Regions from separate parts of the Hymenobacter cellulosilyticus genome, predicted to be linked through region 2. Evidence: riboswitches for the same ligand, from Rfam matches in the RefSeq annotation. Region 2 holds a riboswitch; each other region holds the start of a gene.
What was found. Region 2 has a riboswitch for S-adenosylmethionine ahead of MUN79_RS13090 (ATP-grasp domain-containing protein). Riboswitches for the same ligand answer to the same signal wherever they lie in the genome.
Positions count from the first base shown of each region.

Region 1: another riboswitch for S-adenosylmethionine. It lies ahead of MUN79_RS01030 (O-acetylhomoserine aminocarboxypropyltransferase/cysteine synthase family protein); the one in region 2 lies ahead of MUN79_RS13090 (ATP-grasp domain-containing protein).
Region 3: another riboswitch for S-adenosylmethionine. It lies ahead of MUN79_RS10550 (phosphoadenylyl-sulfate reductase); the one in region 2 lies ahead of MUN79_RS13090 (ATP-grasp domain-containing protein).
Region 4: another riboswitch for S-adenosylmethionine. It lies ahead of MUN79_RS16610 (amino acid permease); the one in region 2 lies ahead of MUN79_RS13090 (ATP-grasp domain-containing protein).

Region 1 is NZ_CP095046.1:201,041-205,344, reverse strand. Features, by position in the region: gene MUN79_RS01040 (homoserine dehydrogenase) at 1-210, opposite strand, end outside; gene MUN79_RS01035 (homoserine O-acetyltransferase family protein) at 188-1,201, opposite strand; partial or broken gene MUN79_RS01030 (O-acetylhomoserine aminocarboxypropyltransferase/cysteine synthase family protein) at 1,483-2,866, opposite strand; SAM riboswitch class I at 3,248-3,360, opposite strand; gene MUN79_RS01025 (LysM peptidoglycan-binding domain-containing protein) at 3,536-3,844, opposite strand; gene MUN79_RS01020 (hypothetical protein) at 4,069-4,304, shown strand, end outside.
Region 2 is NZ_CP095046.1:2,673,083-2,677,386, reverse strand. Features, by position in the region: gene MUN79_RS13100 (dicarboxylate/amino acid:cation symporter) at 1-1,270, shown strand, start outside; gene MUN79_RS13095 (hypothetical protein) at 1,335-2,333, shown strand; SAM riboswitch class I at 2,515-2,608, shown strand; gene MUN79_RS13090 (ATP-grasp domain-containing protein) at 2,976-4,034, shown strand; gene MUN79_RS13085 (LLM class flavin-dependent oxidoreductase) at 4,038-4,304, shown strand, end outside.
Region 3 is NZ_CP095046.1:2,159,451-2,163,754, forward strand. Features, by position in the region: gene cysD (sulfate adenylyltransferase subunit CysD) at 1-789, opposite strand, end outside; partial or broken gene MUN79_RS10550 (phosphoadenylyl-sulfate reductase) at 852-1,612, opposite strand; SAM riboswitch class I at 1,897-1,988, opposite strand; gene pbpC (penicillin-binding protein 1C) at 2,519-4,304, opposite strand, start outside.
Region 4 is NZ_CP095046.1:3,386,784-3,391,087, reverse strand. Features, by position in the region: gene MUN79_RS16615 (oligosaccharide flippase family protein) at 1-1,134, shown strand, start outside; partial or broken gene MUN79_RS16610 (amino acid permease) at 1,335-2,780, opposite strand; SAM riboswitch class I at 3,096-3,188, opposite strand; gene MUN79_RS16605 (TIGR02117 family protein) at 3,456-4,226, shown strand; gene MUN79_RS16600 (EcsC family protein) at 4,193-4,304, opposite strand, start outside.

The sequences.
Region 1 (4,304 bases), 2.5 Mb from region 2:
GTTGGTGGGCAGCGTGCGGGACTTGGTTGGGTTCTTCACGGCAATGCGTCGAACCTCAGCACCGAAGCCGGGCTGGCGCTGCAGAATATCATAGAGGCCCTGCCCCACGCAGCCAAAGCCGATAAGTCCGATGCGGAGCGGAGCGTTAGCCGTTACCAGGGAAGCGGCAATAGCCGATACGGCTGGGTTAATGGACAAGGCTGGGGACATAGAATTGCTCTAAAAACTGAGTTATCTGAGCGGTTTCAATCAGGAAACCATCGTGGCCGAACTGGGAGTCCATTTCGGCATACGTCGCGCCCGGAATGTGGCGAGCTAGTAGCTGCTGCTCAGCAGGCGGAAACAGCACATCGGAACTGATGCTGAGCACCAGCGTGCGGGCTTTAATCTGGCTGAGGGCATGGGCAATACTGCCCCGGCCCCGGCCCAGATTGTGGGTATCCATCGTGCGCGACAAGGCCACGTAGCTGTAGGCGTTGAAGCGGGCCACGAGCTTATCCCCTTGGTGCTGCTGGTAGGAGCTGGCCCGGAAGTCGTCGAAACGGTCGGGGTCGGTTTCAGCCTGAGTGCGGCCGTAGGCGTCGTAGCTGCGGTAGCTGAGCAGAGCCGTGGCCCGGGCCGCTTTCAGGCCGAGCTGCCCGCCGGTCGGGGTGCCTACGTGGTAAGTAGCATCGGCAAAAATGGCCAGGCGCTGGGCTTCGTTGAAAGCAATTCCCCAGGGAGAATGCTGGGCATTAGTTGCCAGCACGACCAGATTGGTAAATACCTCGGGCTGCTGAATGGCCCATTCCAAGGCCTGCTGCCCACCCAAAGAACCCCCAATCAGGGTGTGGATTCTCGTCAGGTCCAGCTCCAGCCGCAGCGCCTCGTGCGCCGCCGCCAGGTCCCGGATAGTTATCAGCGGAAACTGCTGGTACAAGGGCTCAGCAGCGTCTCCTACGGGCGTGAGCGGACCGGTACTGCCGTAGCACGAGCCCAGGATGTTGGCGCACACGATTAACCAGTCGGCTGGGTCGAAGTAGCAGCCTGGGCCAAACAGGCCATTCCACCAGCTGAGCACGTCAGCGTTGGCCGTCAGGGCGTGGCACACCCATACTACGTTGTCGCGGGCCTCATTCAGGGTGCCGAAAGTGTGGTAGGCTATCTGCACCGGAGCCAGCGTCGCGCCACTTTCGAGCACGAGTCCCGCCGGAAGGTTCAAAAGCCGAGGCTGATTCATGATGCAATAGGTCGGGTTGGGAAGCCTGCCGCCGGAAGCGGTAAGCTTGAATAGCAATACAATAGCGCGCGGGCTGAGCCGGTTGGTCCTCTTGCATCAGTCCCACCCAATGAAGGTAATCTGGACCGAGGCCGGCTCAACCCGGGCTATTGCGGAATGGTCAGGATGATTCCTCTCTCACAACTCCTCATCCTGCCATTCACGGCGCTGCCGTAGCTGAAACGGGTGGTCACTCTCAATTCCCACCCCGTCTCCTCTCTACTTTAGACCTCCAGCGGGGCAGCGTGTTCTACTTCAGGCTGCACCACCGCATCTTCCTCCTCGTCGGAGGTCGTGGGAGCAGCGTTGCGCACGGCGTCGAAGGCCTGAGCCAGATCCGCGCGGATATCTTCGAAATGTTCAATGCCTACCGACAGGCGCAGGGAAGTCGGCGTCACGCCGGCGGCGCGCTGCTCTTCTTCCGAAAGCTGCTGGTGGGTGGTGGCCGAGGGCTGAATAATCAGCGTCTTGGCGTCGCCCACGTTAGCCAGGTGGCTTACCAGCTTCAGGTTGTCGATAAACTGCGTGGCTGTTTCCTTGCTGCCTTTGATGCTGAAGGTCAGCACGCCGCCGTAGCCGCGCTTGAGGTATTTCTGGGCCAAAGCATGGTAAGGGCTGCTTTTCAACCCCGGATAATTTACACTCTCTACCTGTGGGTGCTGCTCGAGCCAGGTGGCAATGCGCAGGGCGTTTTCCACGGTGCGGTCTACCCTCAAACTCAGGGTTTCGAGGCCGATGAGCAGCTGCCAGGAGTTGAAGGGGCTGATGGCCGGGCCAAAGTCGCGCAGGCCTTCTACCCGGGCCCGGATGATAAAGGCGATGTTGCCAAACGGTCCGTTCTTGCCGAATACGTCATTGAAAATGAGGCCGTGGTATCCTTCGGATGGCTCCGTAAACTGCGGAAACTTGCCGTTGCCGAAGTCATACTTGCCACCGTCCACAATCACGCCGCCGATGCTGGTGCCGTGCCCGCCAATCCACTTCGTGGCCGACTCAACCACGATGTGGGCGCCGTGCTCCAGGGGGCGAAACAGGTAGCCACCCGCCCCAAACGTATTGTCCACTACCAGCGGCAAATCGTGCTTTTCGGCAATGGCAGCAATTCGCTCAAAGTCCGGTACACTGAAGCTGGGGTTACCGATGGTTTCGAGGTAGATAGCCTTAGTCTTCTCGTCAATCAGGTCTTCAAACGAGGCTGGGTTGTCGCCGTCGGCAAAGCGCACTTCGATGCCCAGGCGCTTGAAGGCCACTTTAAACTGGTTATAAGTACCACCATACAGGTGGGAGCTGCTCACGAAATTGTCGCCGGCCTGCAGAATGTTGTTTAGGGCAATAAACTGGGCAGCCTGCCCGAGCCCGTAGCCAAAGCTGCCACGCCGCCTTCCAAAGCTGCTACGCGCTGCTCAAACACGTCGGTGGTGGGGTTCATCAGCCGGGTGTAGATGTTGCCAAACTCCTTCAGGGCAAACAGGTTGGCCCCGTGCTCAGCGTTTTTGAACACGTACGAAGTCGTTTGGTAGAGCGGCACGGCGCGGGCTCCGGTTACGGGTCGGGCTGCTGGCCGGCGTGGAGTTGCAGGGTCTCGAATTGCAGGGCTTGCGTGGACATGATAAGGCTGAGTTAGAAAGTCTTTGGAATGAAGTTTCAGATTGTCAGCTGGTTGAGGTCATGGCGACGGCAACCAGGAATACATCCGGAGCCCGCAAAAGGCTGCAACGGAGCCAGGCCAAACCCTGCGACGAAGCGGGCCCGCAAGGGCCGCAAGCGGTGGGGAAGCCTAAAAAAGGAGGGGAGGGGAGAAGCTAGGCGCTCAGGGGCTAGCAACAGCAACAACACGTGGTCCAACAGCACATTCGCATTCGTTCGGCCAGCCGGGCCGAAAACCCAGGGGCAGAAATGCGCAAACCCATCGGCGAAGCAGCCGGCACGGAGGCGGCTGACGCGGACGGGGTAAAGAAAGCGGAAGCAGGGTTGTTTTCCATGGTACTCGACTTATAGCTCCCGCAGGCCTTACGCCATGCGGGCAGGAATTGGCACCTTTCATCAGATGAAGGTTGCCAGCGGGTCAGGGAGCCTGTTCTCTCGCCGCTTCTGTATAAATTCTTTCAAACTGTCCCATCGTTCTGGGAGAGTACCGGGTTGGTGACTGCAAATGTACACCTGGAATTGAAAAGACCAAATTCCGGGGAAAGTTTTTTATTTTTTCCAGAAAATGGACGAAAAAAACGCCGCCCGAAGCTCGGACGGCGTTTCCAACCTTTTTCTGCAAAAAAGGACCTAAAGGGTAGGTAACGTTAGCTGCTGACCCACTTCGATATGGTCGGGGTTAGCGCCAATAATGGCTTTATTTGCTTCGTAAATCTGGTGCCACTTGGAGGCGTCACCGTAGTGGTGCTTGGCAATCTTCGAGAGCGAATCGCCGCTTACCACAGTATAAGAGTCGCCTTTTGCGGCGGTAGGTTGCGCTGCGGGGGCCGCAGCGGCGTTATTATTTCCGAAAAAATCGGTGGCTCCGGCGGCGGGCTTGGCCGCTGGCTGAACCGGTTTTTCTTCGCCTTTATTGCTGAGGAAATCGAACAGTCCCATGGTTATGTGTCGGTTAAGGTGAGGGGAGTAGACGCTACCGCATGTGCCTGACGGCCACGGTATCAGGGCTTAGTACGCCCTCAGGGTAAATTGGTTGTGGCCCGCCAAGCCCAACGCTGCCGGCCCTAACTCTTTGGATTTTGCCCCGTAAGAACCGCAACGCTAGCCGCTATTTGGCGAGCCGGCGCTGTCGTTTTAATCCCTTCTCCAAACCCTTTTCCACCATGAAAACTCTCCCCACTTCCTTTCGCCTGCTCGCCAGCCTGATGATGCTGACTGTTCTGTTCCTGTCTGCCTGTGGTAGCAAGGAAGGCAAAGTTGAAGGCGTCAATATGCTCTACGGTACCGAGAGCAAAGTCTGGAAAACCGATAAAGAGCTCAGCGCCGGCGGCGACAAGGTAAAGCAGACCGACACCCAGGAGGACGAGCGTATCACGTTTTTCGCCAACGGCCAGTACAA
Region 2 (4,304 bases):
GGTGGGGGCGTTGTTTCCCGGCTTTGGAGCCAGCCTCAAGCCCATCGGCGACACGTTTATCAACCTGATTAAGATGCTCATTGCCCCCATCATCTTCCTGACGGTGGTGCTGGGCATTGGCGGCATGGGCGACATGAAAAAGGTGGGCCGGGTGGGCGGCAAGGCCTTGCTGTACTTCGAAATCGTGACAACCCTGGCCCTGGTTATCGGCATCACGGCGGCCAACCTGACCCAGCCCGGCGCGGGCATCGACGCGCGGACCGGAGTGGCTACCCAAACGGCGGCCCAGGCGGCAGAAGCCTCCAAATACACAGCCCAGGCCGGGGAAATGAACTGGGTGGAGTTTTTCACCCATGTGGTACCCCACAGCGTGGTGGGCGCCTTCGCCGAAGGCGACGTGCTGCAGGTACTGCTGTTTGCCGTGCTGTTTGGCGTGGCTCTGGGCCGGATTCCGGAGTCCTACAGCCAGCCCCTGATTGGCACCTTCGAGCGGTTGTCGCACGTAATGTTTGCCGTGCTGGGCCTGGTCATGAAGCTGGCGCCGCTGGGTGCGTTTGGGGGCATGGCCTTCACCATCGGCAAGTACGGCATCAGCACGCTGCTGCCCCTGGGCAAGCTGATGCTGGTGGTGTACCTGACCATGTTTTTGTTCATCTTCGGGGTGCTCAACCTGATCATGCGCTACTACCAGCTGAGCTTGTGGCGCTTTCTAGGCTTTATCAAGGAGGAAATTCTGCTGGTGCTGGGCACGTCCTCCTCGGAATCGGCTTTGCCGCGCATGATTGACAAGCTGGAACGCTACGGCTGCTCCCGCTCGGTGGCCGGCCTGGTCATCCCAACGGGCTATTCCTTCAACCTCGACGGCACGAGCATCTACCTCAGCATTGCCACAATTTTTCTGGCCCAGGCCTTCGGCATCGAGCTTTCCCTCACCCAGGAGCTGACCTTGATTGGCATTCTGATGCTGACCAGCAAGGGCGCGGCCGGCGTCACGGGGTCGGGCTTTATCGTGCTGGCCTCCACGCTGGCGGCTACCAAAGTTATTCCGGTGGAAGGCGTGGCCCTGCTGCTGGGCGTCGACCGATTCATGAGTGAAGCCCGGGCCATTACCAACGTTATCGGCAACGGGGTAGCCACCCTGGTCATTGCCAAAAGTGAGGGCGAATTCGACGAAGCCCGCCACCAGCTGGCTTTGCAGGGTGCAGGGGCCCCGGCCGAGTCGGACCTGGTAGCACAGCACACCACGGCGCCGGCTGACCAGCGCGGGTAGCACCGGCAAACCCGTACTTTTGCAGCTTCCGTTGCGGCCTGTTGCGCCGTGTGTCGTCTCTGCTATGCTTTGTACCTGGCCCCGGCTTCGTCTGCTCCGTGCTGTTTTCCTGCTTACACTCCTGCTAGGTGGCCCCGTTGGCAGCCGGGCCCAGCGGGCACCAGCTCCCACAACCATCCTGTTTGTGGGCAACAGCTTTCTGCACGGCCGCTACAATCCGGTATTCAGCTACAACTCGGGCGCTATTACCATTGAGCGGGTTGGGAAGCAGAAAACCGGGGAATGGGGCGGAATTCCGGCTATTTTCAAGAAGTTTGCCGACCAGGCCGGCCTGCCCTATGAGGTGCATTTTCAGTGCATCAACGGCGAGTCGCTGAAGCTGCACTACGACAGCGCCCAACTCACGCTGCAGCAGCCGCGCTGGCACACAGTGGTGCTGCAGGAGCACAGCATGTGGCCCCTGCCCACCCGGCGCGGCGGCCGGCCCAGCACGTTCCGCGACTATTCGACCCGCATCGAGCAGGCCGTGCACACGGCCAACCCCGCGGCCCGGCTGTACTTCTACCAGACCTGGGCCCGGGCCGACCAGACCTACCTACCCGGCAAAGCCTACTCCGGCCTGCCCCTCGACTCGATGACCCATGACTTGCACCGCGGCTATTACGAAGCAGCCCGCGCTAATGGCCGGTTTGCGGGCGTGGCCCCGGCCGGCGACGCCTGGCTGCGGGCCGTGCAAACCGGCGTGGCCCAGCGCAACCCCTACCAGCCCGAACCCGGCAAGCTCGACCTGTGGGGCGAAGACAACTACCACCCCGGCACGGCCGGGGCCTACCTGAGTGCCTGCGTATTGTTCGGCGAAATCACCGACTATGACCCGCGCCGCCTCGGTTCTCGGGAAGAGGCCGCCGCCGCGCTGGGCCTATTGCCCGAACAGGCCGTGGCTCTGCAGCGCGTGGCGGCCGAGCAAGTGCTGGCAGCTAGGCCCAGGGCTTTTTCTGTGGCGCACGGCCCGCGCAAAGCCCGCAAGAACAAAGTGAAGGTGAAAGCCAAAACCGACGCCTAGCGGCTGAAAGCCACTCATTGACGTTATCCGGCAAAGCCCCGCGGAACCTCTGCGGGGCTTTGCTGTTTATAGGCTACTCTGCGCTAAGAAGGCAGGAAAATCGGGGCCCGGCCGGGGTATTGTAACTGTGCCGTGCATCGCCTTACCTTTGCAGAGTCAATTCTTTCTGACCAAAGGATTGTTTTTATACAGAGGCGTGGAGAGACAGGCTCGACGATACGCCGGCAACCCCCAGTGATGAGCTGGAACGGTGCCAAGTCCTGACCATATAAAAACAAGTTGCCGTGGACACTGCCAACAACTTTTCTGCCTTCTCCGCTGCTTTCGTAGCCCAGCCCCAGTCTGCTCCTGCCGCAGTCTGTTGTTGGCCTCTGGCCGGCGCTGGCTGTTGTTGCTAGTCACGCCCACTTCTCCCCTGCCGGCTGACCAGCCAGTTTCCGCTGTGTTGGTTTTGCTTTGCCGCCCTGGCTTGTAGCCTGCTGCGTCCCCTGCCTTGCTTGGCTTTAACCAAACAGCTCCCGCTGCGTTGCGGCGCGTCTGTCGGGTTGGCCTGTGGGGTTTTCGGCGCTAAGCGTCTTTAGAGCGGCTAAGCTGTCGGCGGCTGTTACCCGTCTGCCGCGCTACTGCGGCCGGGCCCTTCCCTTGTCACACTTCTTTTTCTATTACAACCCCATGGCCCAGCCCCAAAAGCCGATTGGCATTTATTACGAGCACCCCGAATGGTTTAAGCCCCTGTTTGCCGAGCTTGACCGCCGGGGCCTGCCCTACGAGAAAATTGACGCGGCCCACCACCTCTTTGACCCGGCCGAACAGGAGAGCCGCTACTCCCTGGTTGTGAACCGGATGAGCTCTTCCGCCTACCTGCGCGGCCACGGCCAGGGCATCTTCCACACGGCCGGTTTTGCCACTCACCTGGAGCGTATCGGCACCCGTATTATCAACGGCTCGGCCGCTACGGCCATCGAAACCAACAAGGCCCGCCAGCTTTCCTTGTTTGCCTCGCTGGGCTTGAAATATCCGAAGTCCTTCGTGGTCAACCACGCCTCCCGCATTGCCGACGCCGCCCAGCAACTGCAGTTCCCCATTGTGGTGAAAGTCAACATTGGCGGCAGTGGCGCGGGCATTATCCGCTTCGACACGATTGAAGGTATTCACGCTGCCGTCGAAGCCAACCAGATTGATCTGGGCATCGACCAGACGGCCCTGGTGCAGGAGTACGTGACGCCCCGCGGTGGTAACATTCACCGCGTGGAAACCCTCGACGGCAAGTTTCTCTACGCCATGAAGGTGTTTACGACCGGGGAAAGCTTCAACCTGTGCCCGGCCGAAATCTGCCAGATTCCCGAGGAGCAGTCGGCTGAGTTCTGCCTGACCGAAGCACCCAAAAAGGGCATTCAGGTGGAAGCCTTTACGCCCCCAGCGGAGGTAATCGAAGCCGTGGAGCGCATCGTGGCCGCCGCCAAAATCGACGTGGGCGGCATCGAGTACCTGATTGACGACCGGACCGGCGACGTGCTTTTCTACGACATCAACGCCCTGTCCAACTTCGTGGCCGATGCCGTGAACGTGGTCGGCTTCGACCCCTACGCCCGCTTTGTGGACTACCTGGAAACCCAGATCGGGACGACTGCCGCTGCCCAGCCCGTTGCCAAGACTACTGTTTCAAACGCTCAACAGCCGGTTGCGGCTTCTATTCACTAAGTCATGCGGTACGGATATTGGATGCCCGTTTTTGGCGGGTGGCTGCGCAACGTCGAAGACGAGAACATGCGCGCCGACTGGGACTACGTCAAGACGTTGGCCCAGCGCAGTGAGGATTTGGGCTACGACCTGTCGCTCATTGCCGAGCTGAACCTGAACGACATCAAGGGTGAGGAAGCCCCGAGTCTGGATGCCTGGAGCACGGCCGCCGCCCTGGCCGCCGTGACCAAGAAAATCGAGTTGATGGTGGCCGTGCGGCCTACGTTTCAC
Region 3 (4,304 bases), 510 kb from region 2:
GGCCGCGTCGCTTTCCACGGCCGCGGTGCAGGTCGAGTCGCCCACGGTGCGGAAGCGCACTTGCCGCTCCACGATTTCGTCGTTTTCGTCGAGGCGCAGGTGCTCATTCAGGCCCAAAAGCTGGCCGCTGGGCAGCACCACGCAGGTGCGCGGGTGGCCGAAATAGATGCTGGGCAAGGCAATATTCTCGCGCTGAATGTAGCGCCACACATCCAGCTCGGTCCAGTTGGAAATCGGGAATACGCGCACGTTCTCGCCCTTCTGAATCCGGCCGTTGTACACGTTCCAGAGCTCGGGGCGCTGGCGCTTGGGGTCCCACTGGCCGAATTCGTCGCGCACCGAGAAGATGCGCTCCTTGGCCCGGGCCTTTTCTTCGTCGCGCCGGGCTCCCCCGATGCAGGCATCGAACTGAAACTCCTCAATGGTTTCGAGCAGGGTGTAAGTCTGCAGCGGGTTGCGGCTCGGAAACTTGCCGCCCGGCTCGCGCAGGCGCTGCCGCTTAATGGTGTCTTCCACGCTGCGCACGATGAGCTTTTCGCCCAGCTCAGCGGCCAGCTCGTCGCGAAACTTAAGCACTTCGGGGAAGTTGTGGCCGGTATCGACGTGCACCAGCGGGAATGGGAAACGTCCGGGGCGGAAGGCTTTTTCGGCCAGACGCGTGAGCACAATCGAGTCTTTGCCGCCCGAGAACAGCAAAGCCGGCCGCTCAAACTGGCCTGCTACTTCCCGCAGAATGTGAATGGCTTCGGCTTCCAGCCGGTCAAGGTAATCGAAGTGAGGGGTACTCATACTAGAGAATCTAAAGTGCCGCGGCAGGCCCGATTGCCCGCTGATGTATGAATGGATAGTCGTTACAGAGTCGAAGCGTTGACCGGCTCCACCACCGGGTCGGGGCCGTTGTGGGTGCTGTGCAGGCCGCACTCCTTGGCCGACTGGTCTTCCCACCACCAGCGCCCGGCCCGGAAATCCTCCCCGGCCTTGATGGCCCGGGTGCAGGGCGCGCACCCGATGCTCACGAAGCCTTGCTGGTGCAGCGGGTTGAAGGGAATGCTGTGCTTGTGCACAAAGTCCCAGCACTGCTCAAAGGTCCAGTCGAAGAGCGGGTGAAACTTGATAAGCTGGTGGCCGCCGTCCCACTCCACCGCGTGCATGTCCTGCCGGTTAGCCGACTGTTCGGCCCGGATGCCGGTAAACCAAGCCTGCTGGCCCAGCAAAGCGCGCCGCAGAGGCTCCACCTTGCGGATGCCGCAGCACTCCTTGCGGTTTTCCACGCTTTCGTAGAAGCTGTTGGGGCCTTTTTCAAGCAGCAGTTGCTCAACGGCCGACTGCTGGGGAAGTAGGGCTCAATGGTCTTGCCGTAGCGCAGCAGCGTCTTATTCCAGGTGGAATAGGTTTCCTGGAAGTTGCGGGCCGTATCGAGCGTAAAGACCTTGATGGGCAGATTGTGCTCGAAAATCAGGTGGGTAATGATCTGGTCTTCGAGGCCGAAGGAGGTCGAGAAAATGGCCTGGCCGGGAAACTGCGCGGCAGCTTCCGAGAGTATTTCTAGGGCAGAACGCCCGGCGAGCTGCTGGCGCAGGCTCGAAACCAGCGCCTCTGAGGCTACTTGCATGATGCGAAGAGAATATGGCTTTTCCGGAGCGGAATTACCGGCTTTCGGGGCACCCGGCGCACAAATGGGTTGTGCCAATCCAGGCAGACTAGCCTGCGGTAGTCGAGAAAAGGGTTGTGCGAAAACAGCTCAGCTTAGCGGAGCGTGGGGCACGGGCAGGAAAAGCAAAGGGCGTGACCGGCTAACAACACCGACAGCACATCATGCCACAACATCCATGCTGTAGGGCAGCGGAGGTGGGCGAAATAGTGCGGGCGTTGGACAAGGTTTTCACGACGTTGTTGTTTTTATATGGTCAGGACTTGGCACCGTTCCGCATTTGCGGATGGTTGCCGGCGCTTCGTTGAGCCTGTCTCTCCACGCCTCTGTATAAAAACAATCCTTTGATGGGTAAAGAATTGGTAGTACAAAGGTAATAGCATGAATTTTATAATTGCAAGTTATAACGCGGAGAAGTGTTATTGTCTCGAAAATAACGCAGGTAATGGACTATTTTATAGGCTATTAGATAGAAGTACACACGGGTGTTAGTATAAATTACGTGTATTACTTAAAGTAATAACGAGCATATCATTTGGCTATAAATTTCTGCCGATTTACTGTGTTTAAACCTAGTAGTGGCCTGTTTGGCGTTATTTCAGGTAAGGTGAATCATACCTGTGGGCAGTAGAGCCCTATCCTGGCAGCGAGGTAATTGGCAGTAAACTGTGGACAATAAAATACCCCGCGTACTGCCGTAAGCCAAGGAATAAAGAATTGTAGAATCAGAAGCACCCTGTGCTGCTGCCAGCCAAAAAACCAGTCGAGCGGTCCATTCAGTGACACTACGGAAACCGCATTTTCGGTCCGGCCTCAGCTTGAGCAAAGCCGGCCCATCGAGGAGGCTACTTATCTTTTTCTGCCCGCTTACAGCTCGTTGACCACAATGCGGATGTCGGTGTTGCGGCCGTGGTCATCGGCGCAGGAAATCTTGAGGGCCCCGGCTGGCGGGCGGAAAAATACCCGCTCGGTGGCCGGTGCAGTGCGCAAAAACTGGTCGTTGATGTACCACGACACCTGCCGCACCTCGTTGTCGGTGGTGCAGCTCAAAAGCAGTTGCTGCTGCTCGCCTTTGTTGAGCACGTACTCGGTATTAGCCAGCGGGGAGATGATGCTGGGCGCCTTTTCGCGGCCCCCGCGCACAAGCTGGCAGCCGGGATTGTGGGGCGGCCGGCGCCGGTACGGAATGCCCTGGGCCTCGCGGAAAGCGGCTACTTCGGGCAGCAGATTCGGGTACATTTCCCGCCGGTAGCCCGTGGCCGGGGCGCAGGCCCGGCAGTAGGCATACCGCGCGTCGGCCGAGAGCAGCACCTCCTTCTGGTGCTGGCAGCGCAACCCCGACGACACGCCGGGCAGGAAGTAGTCGATAAGCTGGTTGGGGCAGTTCTCACCCGGCGGCCGGCCGGTTTCGGCACATACCAGACGAAAATCGAGGCTGGCGGGCGGCTGAAACCAGTTGTTGGGCGAGTTATAGGCCAGCGTATTGAAGAGGTCGAAGAGCAGGGGCGTGGCAATGTCGGAGCCGGTAAGGGCGGGGCTGCCCTGCCCGCTAAAGTTGCCGACCCACACTCCGATGGTGTATTCCTTGTTGTAGCCTATGCTCCAGGCGTCGCGGCGGCCGTAGCTGGTGCCCGTTTTCCAGGCAATCTTGGGCAGCCGGATGCTGGTTTCGTAGCCCACCGGCAAGTCGGGGCGGGTGAGCTGGGCCAGGATGTCGGTGATGAGGAAAGCTGCGCCGTCGGAGAAAAGCGCCGTGCCGGGTGCTGCCGGCCTTTGCTTAGCTTCATGGTGTTGCCACTGCAGGGGCTGGTAGTTGCCGCCGTTGGCCAGGGTTACGTAGAGGTTGGTCAGCTCTTCGAGCGTGGCCCCGCAGCCGCCCAGAATCGTGCTCAAACCCAGGTGGGGGGCGCGCTGGGCCACGGTGCGGAAGCCGGCCGCCCGCAACTGGGTGGTGAAGGTAGGCACGCCCAGGTCGGAGAGGACGCGCACGGCCGGAATGTTGAGTGAATACGCCAGCGCGCGGTCCAGGGGTACTTCGCCGCTGCAGCGCTTGTCAAAGTTTTCGGGCTGGTAGCCGCCAAAGTTGGTGGGCACATCGGGCAGCAGCAGCTTGGGCGTCACCAAGCCTTTGTCCAGGGCCAGGGCGTAGAGAAACGGCTTAAGCGTGCTGCCCGGTGAGCGGACGGCCTGCACGCCGTCGTTCTGACCCTTGTTGAGGGCATCCCGAAAATCGGCTGAGCCCACGTAAGCCTCTACGGCCCGGGTGCGGTTGTTGACGACCAGCACGGCCGCGTTGGTAATGCCCAACTCGTGCAGGCGGCGCACGTAGTTGCGGGTCAAATCTTCGGCCTTGGCTTGCTTGCCGCGCTGCAAAGTAGAAGCCACGCTGGCCCGGCCCGGAAACTGCCGCACCAGCCGCCGCGCCAGGTGGGGCGCCAGCGTGGGGGCCGCGTGACGCTGCACGTCGAGTGGCTCCAGCAGGGCATCCTCAATATCCTGGTTCGGAAACAACCCCTGCTGCTGAAAGCGGCGCAGCCACCGATTGCGTTCCTGCCGGATGGCGTCGTTGTTCTGGCCCAGTACCAAGCCCCGGGGGCGGTTGGGAATGATGGCCAGGGTCACGGTCTGGGCCAGAGACAGGTAGTCGGGGGGC
Region 4 (4,304 bases), 710 kb from region 2:
GACGCCGCTATGCTGCAGCCCGTGTACGCCTGGGCCACGCTGCTGGCGCTTTTCAGCCTGCTCTACTCCCTGCAGGATGCCTACCTCAAGGGCCTCTACCACACCGCCTTTTCCTCTTTTTTGCAGGACATCGTACTGCGGGTGCTTATTGCTGGCCTAGCCTTGCTCTATGGTAAGGGCCTGTTACAGTTTCATGAGTTTGTGTTGGGCTATATCGGCCTCTACGGTGCTATTTCCCTGCTGCTGACGGTCTACCTGGCCTACATCGGGGAGCTGCACCTGCGGCCGACCAAAGCGGCCTTGGGAGTGCGGCCGCTGAGCGAGATTGTACGCTTCGGCGCGTTTGCGTTGCTTTCCAGCCTTTCGGGCAGCATCCTGGGCTTTATCGACTCCTGGATGGTCAGCGCCCAGATCAGCCTGGCGGCAGCGGGCATCTACGGCATTGCCTACAACATCAGCACGGCCCTGACCATCCCGGCCCGCTCGCTCAACAAGATTGCCTTTCCCCTGCTGGCCCAGTACTGGAAAGACCAGGACCTGGGCAAGATGGCCGACTTCTACCGCGACACCACCCGGCTCAACACCATCCTGGGCTGCTACCTGGCCCTGGGCATCAGCCTCAACCTGGACTTTATTTACTCTCTGATTAAAAACCCGGTGTACGCCACCGGCACCACGGCCGTGCTGCTGCTGCTGGCCGGCCGCCTCTACGACGGCATCACGGGCGTTAACGGCCTGATCGTGGTGACCTCCCCACGCTACCGCTTCGATTTGATTTTCAACCTGTCGCTGGCCGGCATCACCATCCTCCTCAACCGCCTGCTGATTCCACCCCTGGGCATCACGGGCTCGGCCTTGGCCACGCTCTTTGCCATCGTGGGCATCAACACGGCCCGCACCTGGTTTGTATGGTACAGCTACCGGCTGCAGCCCTTCACCTGGCGCATCCCCGTGATTCTGCTGGTGGCCGCCGGCGCGGGCCTGCTGGTGTGGCTGCTGCCCACCTTGCCTTCCAAGTTCCTCACCATGCTCATGCGGGGCACGGTGCTCACAGTGCTTTATGGCGGAATCCTGCTCTTACTGGGCCTGGTGCCCGAAGCCCAGCCCCTGCTGCGCAAGCTGCTCAGGCGCTAAACTGGTAACGTGAAGCTGCTCTTAGCAAGTCGTTGCAAATGGCCAGGTAGACTTTGTTCAACGCGTCGCAAAGTGAAACTTCGCGTTACATTTTCGGAGCTTGCTCGCACGTGTGAACAGACATAAAAAACAGACCTCGGTCGGCATCATACAGTGCTGTAGGATGCCGACCGAGGTCTTTTGATGGCTAGGGCAGTACGTTACTGAGCCACCTGCTCCTGGCCCAGCTTGCTGTGCTTCTTGCCGTAGCCGTAATAAATGGCCAGACCGATGGCGAGCCACACGAAGAGACGAAGCCAAGTGTCGAGGGGCAACGAAATCATCATCAGCAGGCAGGTAAGGATGCCGAGTATGGGCACTACCGGCACCCAAGGAGTGCGGAAGCCGCGGGGGCGTTGGGCTCCTTCTTGCGCATAATGAGCACGCCCAGGCACACCATCACGAAGGCCAGCAGGGTGCCGATGCTAGTCATTTCGCCGACCACCGAGATGGGCACAAAGCCGGCAAACAAACTGATAAAGGCCCCAACAGCAAGTTAGACTTGTGCGGGGTGCTGAATACGGGGTGTACTTCGGAAAACACCTTGGGCAGGAGCCCGTCCTTGGACATGGAGAAAAACACCCGGCTCTGCCCCATCAAATCCACCAGGATAACGGAGGTGTAGCCGATGAGAATGGCAATGATGATGGCCGAAGAAAGCCAGCCGTAGGGCGTTTTCTCAATGGCAATGGCTACGGGCGCGGCACTGTCCTTGAACTCCTTATAGTTGGCTACGCCCGTCAGCACGTGGCCGAAGAGAATGAAGAGCACGGTGCACACCAGCAAGGAGCCGATGATGCCGATGGGCATGTTGCGCTGCGGATTCTTGGTTTCCTGGGCCATGGTAGCCACAATATCGAAGCCAATGAAAACGAAAAACACCACCCCGGCCCCGCGCAGGATGCCGCTCCAGCCAAACTCGCCAAACGTGCCGGTATTCTCCGGAATGTAGGGCTGGTAGTTGGCCGGATCAATGTATTGCCAGCCCAGGGCAATGAACACGAGCACCACGGCCACCTTCAGCGTCACGACCAGGGCATTAAACCAGGCCGAGCCCGAGGTGCCCCGGATGATGATGGCCGTAATGGCCAGCACGATAAGCATGGCCGGTACGTTCACGAGGCCCGACACGGTGCCGCCGTCGGCCAGCTTGGCCGTTTCGAAGGGCGACATTACCAGCTGGGGCGGAATGTGCAGGTTGAAGTTGTCGAGCACCTTGACCAGATACTGCGACCAGCTGATGGCCACCGCAGCGGCCCCACCGAGTACTCCAGAATCAAATCCCAGCCAATAATCCAGGCAAACAGCTCGCCCATAGTGGCGTAGGAATACGTGTAGGCCGAGCCGGCCACGGGCACCATGGCGGCAAACTCGGCGTAGCACAAGGCTGAGAAGGCGCAGCCCACGGCCGCCACCAGAAAAGACAAGGTTACGGCCGGGCCGGCGTTGTTGGCCGCCGCAATGCCGGTGAGCGAGAACAAGCCCGCCCCGATGATAACGCCGATGCCGATGGCTACCAGGCTGAAGCCGCCCAGGCTGCGCTTCAGGGTGCCGGCCCCCGTTTCGGCTGCTTCCAAGCGAAGCAGCTCCAGTGATTTTTTTAACATAACCAGGGATAGGAACGCGCCGCGGCCCGCTCAGAAGTGAAAAGGGTTCCGGCTGCGGCAGCTTGGCTGCTGCAACAGCGCGAGGCCCGCGCAAAGGCGCCGGGCCCGGCCGCAACCGGAAAAGAGAAAGTCAGGAAAGAGGTGGTCGGCCCAGACGAGGGCCGGGCGGCACGGGGGCCGCAGGGGCTAGCGCCCGGTGCTTCAGCAACAGCAACAACACCCGCTTACAGCGTGCCGGGCCCCAACGGGAGGCGCGGGCACGGTAGCAACGGAAACGAAAACGGGCAGGCTAGGGAAGCAATCCACGGCAACTTGTTTTTATATGGGCAGGAATTGGCACCGTTCCGCGAAGCTGCGGGGGTTGCCGGCGCGTCAAAGAGCCTGTCTCTCAGCGCCTCTGTATAAAAACAATCCTTTGGGCAGAAAGAATTGATGGCGCAAAGGTAGCCTAGCCCGGCCCGGATTTGCAACCGCCGCGCCGAAATTCCCCCGCGGGGCTTACCGGGCTATTACCTTAGCCGGGGCAAAAAGGTCCGGCAGCTTAACCTAATGCCCGAAAAAGCAGTAGGTGCCAGCACCACCATTTTGCCCCCCGCTGCGGGCGGCAGAACTCACCCCAGCAACCTAACCCGGCTTCTTCAGCATCTTTAGCCGCTGCCGGCCCACCTCCACCCTATGCATCCAGGAGTAAAAACCGCCCTGAAAATTACCGGCTACACCCTTGGTTCCCTCGTGGGCATTGCCGGCCTGTACGTGGCCTCGTCCTTTGCCTTGTCCCGCATTCCGGTCAACACCCAGGACGCCGACCGCACCGAGGACGTGGATATCTACATCCTCTCCAACGGCGTGCACACCGATATCGTGACGCCGGTGCGCACCGCCTACATCGACTGGACCACGCTGGTGCCCTTCGAAAACACGCCGGCCCGCGACGCCTCGGCCCAGTACGTGGGCTTCGGCTGGGGCGACAAGGGCTTTTACCTGGACACGCCTACCTGGGCCGAGCTCAAACCCAGCACCGCCTTCAAGGCCATGTTCCATCTGAGCTCCTCGGCCATGCACGTTACCTTCCACCAGACCATGCGGGAGTCGGAAAGCTGCGTAAAAATCCGCATCAGCCAGGCCGAGTACCAGCGCCTGATTGAGTACATCAAAGCCAGCTTCGACTACGACGCCCAGGGCCGGCCCTTCCACATTCAGAACCACAGCTACGGGCAGCACGACGCATTTTATGAGGCCAAGCGCACCTACAGCTTCCTGTATACCTGCAACACCTGGGCGAATAACGGCTTGAAATACTGCGGGCAGAAAGCCTGCTTCTGGACGGCCTTCGACTCAGGAATTTTCTACCAGTACCGCCGCAAAGGTCCCAACGTGGTGCGGGAAGCCGCCAAGTCGGTGGCCTGGCACAGTTACGACGCGGCCAGACCCAAGCGCAGCCGGTAGCAGTTCATGGCCGTGGCGCTAAGCTGGTCCATGAGCCGGTAGTTGGCCACGGCCCCCACCGCCGCCCCAATGACGGGC